2 regions of the Pseudarthrobacter sp. NPDC058119 genome follow, and region 1 is predicted to be linked to the other one. Evidence: riboswitches for the same ligand, from Rfam matches in the RefSeq annotation. Region 1 holds a riboswitch; the other holds the start of a gene.

Region 1 (4,156 bases):
CCCGAATGGGTGCCACGGTCACCCTGGCGGACGGAGTGCTGACCGTCATCGGCGGACCCGAAATCAAGGGCGGCGACTTTGCCGACACCAGTGAACTGGCTCCCACGGTGGCGGCACTCTGTGCCCTGGCCACGGGACCTTCCCGGCTCAGCGGAATCGCCCACCTTCGCGGGCACGAAACGGACCGGCTCGCGGCCCTGGTCGCGGAGATCAACCGGCTCGGCGGCGACGCCGAGGAAACCAGTGACGGCCTGGTCATCCGGCCCTCCCCGTTGCACGCCGGCGTCGTCCACAGCTATGCAGACCACCGCATGGCCACCGCCGGGGCAATCCTGGGCCTCTCGGTAAGCGGCGTCCAGGTGGAGGACATCGCCACTACGGCCAAGACCTTGCCGGACTTCCCGCAACTGTGGGCGGGCATGCTGGCCCAGTCTGCTCCCGGGGCATCGGGGCCGGAAGGGCGTGCCAGTGGCGCGGAGCACTGACTCCTGGGATGAATCCGACGTCCGGATCCGCCCCAGCAAGAAAGGTTCCCGCCCGCGCACCAAAGACCGGCCCAGCCATGACGACGCCGTTACCGGGCGGATCATTACCGTTGACCGGGGCCGGTACACGGCAGTCGTGGGCGAGGACTCGGATAACGAGCGCATCGTCATCGCCGCGCGGGCCCGCGAACTCCGCCGGTCACCGGTGGTTGCAGGCGACTTCGTCTCGCTCGTGGGCGACGTGTCAGGCGCGCCGGACACGCTGGCCCGCCTGGTGAAGATCCAGGACCGCCACACCCTCCTGCGCCGCAGCGCCGACGACACTGACCCCGTGGAACGGGCTGTGGTGGCCAACGCAGACCAACTGGTCATCGTCGTGGCGGCCGCCAACCCGGAGCCCCGCACCGGGTTCATCGACCGTGCCCTCGTGGCAGCCTACGATGCCGGAATCGAACCGATCCTGCTGGTCACCAAGGCCGACGTCAAGGACCCGGCTGGGCTGCTGTCCAATTACACGCACTTGGAATTCCCGGTGATCATCAGCCGCACAGCGGACGCGCAGGCGTCCGGAATCGATGCGCGGTCCGATGACGGCCTCTCTGCCCGGCTGGACAGTGCGGCGGTGGCCGACCTCCGCGCCCACCTCGACGGCAAGGTCACCGTGATGCTCGGACACTCAGGGGTAGGAAAGTCCACCATGGTGAACGCACTGACCGGGGCCGAGCGGGCCACGGGCGGAGTCAATGCGGTCACGGGCCGTGGCCGCCACACGTCATCGTCGGCCCTGGCGCTGCGCCTGGCGGACGCGCCGGCCGGCAGCTGGATCATTGATACCCCCGGCATCCGTTCCTTCGGCCTGGCACATGTGGACCCCGACCGGATCCTGCGCTCCTTCCCGGACCTCTCCCCCGGCATCGAAAACTGTGAACGCGGGTGCAAGCACACTGCGACTGCGGTGGACTGTGGCCTCGACGACTGGGTGGCAGGCGGACACGCGGGTCCCACCGGCCCGGCGCGCCTGGCATCGCTCCGGCGGCTGCTTGGGGCGGATCCGCGCATGGAAGCGCAGGAAACCAAGGAGCTCGGCAGCGTCAACTGACGCGTTCTCCCGGCAGATGCGTCCGCAGACGGTAGTTTGTAACCATGATCCAACCCGCTTCGAGCTACAACGATGACCTGCGCCTGGCCCATGTCCTGGCCGACTCCGTGGATGACCAGACCATGAGCCGCTTCAAGGCCCTGGACCTCCATGTTGAGACCAAGCCGGACCTGACGCCCGTCACCGATGCCGACAAGGCGGCAGAGGAAGCCATCCGGGGCCAGCTCTCCCGTTCCCGGCCCCGCGATGCCGTCCTCGGCGAGGAATTCGGCAGCACCGGGCACGGTTCGCGGCGCTGGATCATCGATCCGATTGACGGGACCAAGAACTTTGTCCGCGGCGTGCCGGTCTGGGCCACGCTGATCGCCCTGGTAGATGAAGGCGAACCCGTGGTGGGTGTGGTCAGCGCCCCGGCCCTCGGCAAGCGCTGGTGGGCGGCCAAGGGCATGGGCGCGTACATGGGCAGGTCCCTGGCAGCCGCGACCCGGCTCCGCGTCTCCAACGTATCGACCCTCTCCGACGCTTCCCTCTCCTACTCCAGCCTCAGCGGCTGGAAGGAACGCGGCAACCTCGACGAGTTCCTCGGGTTGACCGAGGACGTCTGGCGGACCCGGGCCTATGGCGATTTTTGGTCCTACTGCATGGTGGCAGAGGGCTCCGTGGACATCGCCTGCGAACCGGAGCTCAACCTCTACGACATGGCTGCGCTGGTGCCGATCGTGGTTGAGGCGGGCGGCCGGTTCACCTCCCTGGAGGGCGAGGACGGACCGTTCGGCGGGAACGCGCTTGCCACCAACTCGATCCTGCACTCCGAGGTGCTGCACCGCCTCAACCCGTACCTGGACGATCTGCTGTAACTGCCACGGTTTGCCCACATAAACGAATATTGCGACGCCGGACACCTCCAGACGGGGGTGTCCGGCGTCATTTATTCGATGTTGCGTAATAAAGCCCTTAACAATTGCCGCGGCTTCCAGCCTGACCGCCCCATGTCCTACGCTTTTAGGCAGGTCACGAGTGCCAGCGCAAAACCCCGGTTTGCTGGCCGGCAACCCTCCATTCGCGGCGGGGTGCCCCGGGTGACGACCAGGCCGGTCCGGAGTGGATGCGGCAAGCGCGGATTCCGTATGCCGGAGTCCTGTATTCAAGTGAGGTCTTCGTGACAACTGCCACCGTCTCCCCCCAGCCCATTGCCGAAGCCGGTGTTGCCGGCGAGCGCCGTGCCGCCGCCGGCCGGCCCCTTGCCGCCGTGACCGGCGCGGAAATCCAGGCCCCACTGATCTCCGGCGGCCACATCCGGTACGCGAACCTCGACTATGGAGCATCCGCTCCGGCGCTCTCCGTTGTCTCCGCCTACCTGAACGAGATCCTTCCGTACTACGCCAGCGTCCACCGCGGGGCCGGCTACGCGTCCCAGATCAGTACCTCGGTTTACGAAAATGCACGCAGCATCGTCCGGGACTTCGTGGGCGGCCGGCCGGACGATTCGGTCATCTTCACCCGCAACACCACTGATTCGCTGAACCTCCTGGCGGGCTGCCTGCCGCGGACGGACGGCCGCCCCGACGGGGACGTCCTCTATCTGGACATCGAGCACCACGCCAACCTCCTGCCGTGGCAGGGCGTCCCGCACCGCAGCATCGTTGCCGCGGACACCATCACCGGCACCCTTGACGCCGTCCGCGCCGAACTCGGACAGGGCGGCGTCAGCCTGCTGGCAGTCACCGGCGCCTCCAACGTCACGGGCGAAATCCTTCCCATCCAGGCCCTGGCAGCGCTGGCCCACCAGCACGGCGCCCGGATCGTGGTGGACGCGGCCCAGCTGGCGCCGCACCGCCGGGTGGACATCTCCGCAGACAACGTCGACTACCTCGCCTTTTCCGGCCACAAGCTGTACGCGCCCTTCGGCGCGGGCGTCCTGGTGGGACGCCCGGACTGGCTGGACACCGGCGTGCCGCACCTGGCCGGCGGCGGGGCGGTCAAGGAAGCAAAGCTCGACGGCGTCAGCTGGGCCACCGGCCCGGCACGCCACGAGGGGGGCTCGCCGAACGTCCTCGGCGCCGCCACCCTGGCCCGCGCCACCCAGGTCATCGCCGAACTCGACCAGGACCGGTGGCACGCGCACGAATCCGCGATCCGTTCCTTCCTGGTGGAGGGACTGCAGGGCATCGACGGCGTCACCGTCCACCAAATCTTCAAGGACACCAACCCGGAAACCGACACCATCGGCGTGGTCAACTTTTCGGTCGAGGGCTACGACGCAGGCCTGGTGGCCGCCTACCTGTCCGCAGAGCACGGGGTGGGCCTGCGCGACGGACGCTTCTGCGCCCACCCCCTGCTGAAGCGCCTGGGCCTGCCGTCCGGCTCCCTCCGGGCAAGTTTCGGCGTGGGCTCGCGGCTGGAGGACGCCGAGCGCCTCCTTGCCGGTATCCAGGCTTTGCGAAGCACGGGACTCGGCTGGGACTACGTGGTGGACGCGGGCCGCTGGGTGCCCGCCAACGACTTCCGCACCTACCCGCACTGGGCGCCCAATACCCCCGGGACTGCCGGTGCGGCCCCCTGCCTCGACGAC
Region 2 (4,156 bases), on a different contig from region 1:
CGGAGCCGCTCGGCGAACGACAGGAAGTACTCCACGATCTCGTCCACCACAACGCCGCGGCGGTTGTAGACCTTGACCAGGAGTTCGTTCTTCTGCCGCAGCGAGCCTTCCACCTTTTGGCGGAGGATGGATTCGTCGAAGACGTCCTGGACGCGGATGCCCAGGCGGGCCACCTTGTCCATGTAGGCAGGGCCGATGCCGCGGCCGGTAGTGCCAATGGCCCGGCTGCCCAGGAAGCGTTCGGTCACCTTGTCCAGCACCTGGTGGTACGGGGCCACCAAGTGGGCGTTGGCGGATACCCGCAGTTTTGAGGTGTCGGCGCCGCGTGCCTGGAGTCCGTCGATTTCCTGGAAGAGGGCCTCCAGGTTCACCACGCAGCCGTTGCCGATGATGGGAACGGCGTTGGGGCTGAGAATGCCTGCCGGAAGCAGCTTGAGTTCGTACTTTTCACCGCCTACGACGACGGTGTGCCCGGCGTTGTTGCCGCCGTTGGGCTTGACGACGTAGTCAACACGGCCGCCCAGCAGGTCGGTGGCCTTGCCTTTTCCTTCGTCGCCCCACTGGGCTCCTACGATCACAATTGCTGGCATGGGATCCTCCCCCATTCGTTCGGACTGCCCTGGCCCGGCCACCAGGTGGCAGGCCCATGCAGCGCCGTTCATGAGAATGCCCCGAACAGACCGGCCTTCGCATGGGCCGCAGCGCGGCACGGCGAAGCAAGAGTTCCGGGGCTCTTACCACCCAAGTTTAGCCGATAGGGCACTTTGTCCACTGTTGTGGCCCGCCGCGGCCCTTTCTGCCAAAAGGCCGCGGCGGCCGGTGCCGTCTATTCGTCCTCGGCCTCCCCGGCGGGCCGGGACGTCTGCTCGGCGAGCGTGTCCCAGAAGGAGGTGTCGGCGTCGGCAATGGACCCGTCCGCGATGGCTGCGGCCGTGGAGGTCAGCGTGGTGACGGTCTGCTTGATCAGGTAGCCGTTGCTGCGTTGCCCGAGTGCGTAGCCGTCCAGGTAGTGGTCCGACATGCCGCGCATCTCGAAGAGCAGGGTGGCGATGCCGTACTCCACGGAGATGCCATTGCGGCTGATGGTTTCGGCACTGCCGCCCTGGTACTTGCCCAGGTGCCCCCAGCCGGTCGAGTCAACGTTGTTGAAGACCACGGCGCCGAGCTGCTTTGATTTTTCGACGACGGCGGGGTCGGCGTTGGGGGTGGTGGGGTACAGGATGGAACCGGATACCAGCTTGCCGTCGCGTTCGGCCCGGGTGCCCTGGTGGTGCAGGTCGATCATGTAGTCGATCCTGTACTTGCGCATGACGTTGTTGTGCAGCGCCTGGGTCTCCGGCTGGACCTTGGCCACGTGGTCCCGGTTCAGGTCCACGCCCTCGGCGTTGTAGCGGGTGAGGTTGCGGTCCCCCTTGGCAAGGTAGTTATCCAGGGAGAAGTTCACGTCCCCCATGGCCCCGTCCGCATTGAGCATGGGCACCACCAGGATGTTCACGCCTTTGAGGATGTCCGCGGATTTACCGGTCCCCAGGTGCTTGATGAACTCCATGGCGCCCTCGGTGGTGAGCTGCTCGTTGCCGTGCTGCTGGGTCAGGTACAGGATGGTGGGCTTGGCGGGGTCCGAAATGTACTTGACCAGGTGGATATCGCGGCCCTTAACCGTCTGGCCGATCACCTCCAGCTCCATGGCCGGTTGCTTGGCGTCCTGGGCCTTCAGGAACGAGACCATCTGTTCGTACGTGGCGAGCTTGGACGTGGTGATCTGGCCCTTGCCGTCGTAGTTGGGACCTTCGCCCACGGCGTGTGCCAGCGGGGCGGGGCCTGCGACGACGGCCAGTGCCAGGGCGCCGGAGGCGGCAAGGGTCCCGAAATTTGCCAGGGATTTCTTCACAGTGCGTTACCTCTTTCGAGTGCATCGGGGTGCCGCCAGCCGGCTCCATCGCGGCGGCGGCATGTGACACCCAGCCAACCAAGCTTAACGAAACCTGTCAATAAGCTGAACGGAAGCTGTAAGCATGCTGCCGCCGGCTGGGTAACGGCAGGGAGCCCGGCCGGACAGCGGGGCACGACATAAAGCGGCGCAGACTTGCCCCAAGGCGGGTTGCTCGATTTATGTGAGAGTGAACCATCCGGAGCGGCCGAGAGACCTGGCTCGATGACGCCGCAGCAACCACGGTCCAGCAGGATTCCTGCCGGCCGAAGGTGCTACTGCCAGGACCGATGGAAAGGAAGATTCCAGCATGCCCCTGAATACCGACCACATCCGCACCACCCACGCCGGATCGTTGCCCCGCACCCCGGAACTCATCGCCGCCAACGCCGCCAAGGAAACCGACGGCATCACCCCGGAATTCCTGGACCTCCTTGAAACGTCCGTGGTGGACGTGGTCCAGCGCCAGAAGGACCTCGGCATCGACATTCCCAACGACGGCGAATACGGGCACACGATGGCCAACTCCGTGGACTACGGAGCCTGGTGGAACTACTCCTTCGCACGGCTGGGCGGCCTGGAGCCGACCAACGTTGACCGGTGGGCCGACGCCCAGGTGCACCGCTCCTCCCCCGGCAACATTGTCCTGACCTCCTTCCCCGACCGGCGCGACCGGCAGGCGTTCAACGAGGCCTACAACGATCCCTCCTCGGGCATCCTGTCCCACCGCAAGAGCGTGACCCAGCCCAAGATCGCCGGACCGCTGACCTACACGGGCCAGGACCTGGTCGCATCGGACATCAAGAACCTGAAGACCGGCCTCGCCGCCGCCGGGCTGTCGGACGGCTTCGTAGCATCCCTCTCCCCCGGCTCCTGCGCGCGCGTGGCCAACGAGTACTACAAATCCGATGAGGAACTCGTCTACGCCTGCGCCGATGCCATGCGGGAGGAATACAAGGCGATCGTCGACGCAGGCCTCACCGTGCAGCTCGACGATCCGTCCTTGGCCGAGAGCTGGGACCAGATCAACCCCGAGCCCAGCCTGGAGGACTACCTGAAGTTCATCCAGCTGCGCGTCGAAGCCACCAACTGGGCCCTCCGCGACCTGCCCCAGGACCAGATCCGGCTGCATGTCTGCTGGGGTTCCTGGCATGGCCCGCACACCACGGACATCCCGTTCGCCGACATCATCGGCTCCGTGCTGCAGGTCAACGCCGGTGCGTACTCCTTCGAGGCAGCCAACGTCCGCCACGAACACGAATGGCGCGTGTGGGAGGACACCAAGCTCCCCGAGGGAAAGGTCATCATCCCGGGCGTCGTGTCGCATGCCACCAACGTGGTGGAACACCCCGACCTGGTGGCCGACCGCATTGTCCGCTTTGCCGACGTCGTCGGCCGCGAGAACGTCATCGCCTCCACCGACTGCGGCCTGGGCGGCAGGGTGCACCCACAAATCGCCTTCGCCAAGCTGGAGGCCCTCGGCGAGGGCGCGCGCCGCGCCACCAGCCGCCTGTGGTAGTTCGACGCCTGGCGGCATAGCCGCCCCCGGACGTGCCGGTTCCGCGTTCCGCCGTGGCGGATCCGCGGGACCGGCATTTCCGTTCCCGGGGGCTTGGTAAACTGGACAAGGCCGGCCCGGAGTCGGCCCACCCCAATCAACCGCCGCTGATGTGTCGCGCCCCCGCGTGCCCTTTTCCGTGGCGGCAGCAACGCCAATCCCCGCAGGAGAACCAGCACTTCATGACAGCCCTGGCCCCAGAAACATTCCACGAACAGCTCATGAGCCGCCGCTACGAACCCAGCGTTGCAGCCGTCAACGAATTGTGTGATTCCCTGCAGGAGGCCAAGCCCGGAACCGTGGTGCCCTATGTGGACCCGATGCACGACGTTGAGGAATGCCGCATCATCAGCCTGTTCTCCAACATCGGCGAGGCGGATCCGTCCGGATTCATCACGGCCGGGGACCAGGACGCGGCCACCCGCATGCTCGGCATCCAGTGGAAGTTGGGCCTGCGCCCCGAATTCGTCATGCCGTGGAACGTCCACCCCTGGCACATCGCCGGCGAAGCCAACGGCAAGTTCACCCCCGACCAGATCCAGGCAGGCCTGAAGCCACTGCTGAAGTTCCTGGCCCTGGTGCCCCGTGCCTCAGTAATCGTGGCGCACGGAACCGAAGCCAACCGGCTGGCCAACGCACTCCTGAAGACCGAAGTTCCGCTGCTCTGG

The links. A riboswitch is a leader RNA that binds a small molecule or an ion and turns the genes downstream of it on or off. The one in region 1 is predicted to bind S-adenosylmethionine.
Region 2: another riboswitch for S-adenosylmethionine. It lies ahead of ACFVTD_RS12335 (cobalamin-independent methionine synthase II family protein); the one in region 1 lies ahead of ACFVTD_RS00935 (aminotransferase class V-fold PLP-dependent enzyme).

Annotation. Positions count from the first base shown of each region.
Region 1 is NZ_JBHVTN010000001.1:199,233-203,388, forward strand. Features, by position in the region: gene aroA (3-phosphoshikimate 1-carboxyvinyltransferase) at 1-485, shown strand, start outside; gene ACFVTD_RS00925 (ribosome small subunit-dependent GTPase A) at 469-1,584, shown strand; gene hisN (histidinol-phosphatase) at 1,629-2,441, shown strand; SAM riboswitch class IV at 2,594-2,707, shown strand; gene ACFVTD_RS00935 (aminotransferase class V-fold PLP-dependent enzyme) at 2,744-4,156, shown strand, end outside.
Region 2 is NZ_JBHVTN010000005.1:117,162-121,317, reverse strand. Features, by position in the region: gene ACFVTD_RS12345 (adenylosuccinate synthase) at 1-590, opposite strand, end outside; gene ACFVTD_RS12340 (M14 family zinc carboxypeptidase) at 827-1,891, opposite strand; SAM riboswitch class I at 2,123-2,227, shown strand; gene ACFVTD_RS12335 (cobalamin-independent methionine synthase II family protein) at 2,241-3,449, shown strand; gene ACFVTD_RS12330 (uracil-DNA glycosylase) at 3,671-4,156, shown strand, end outside.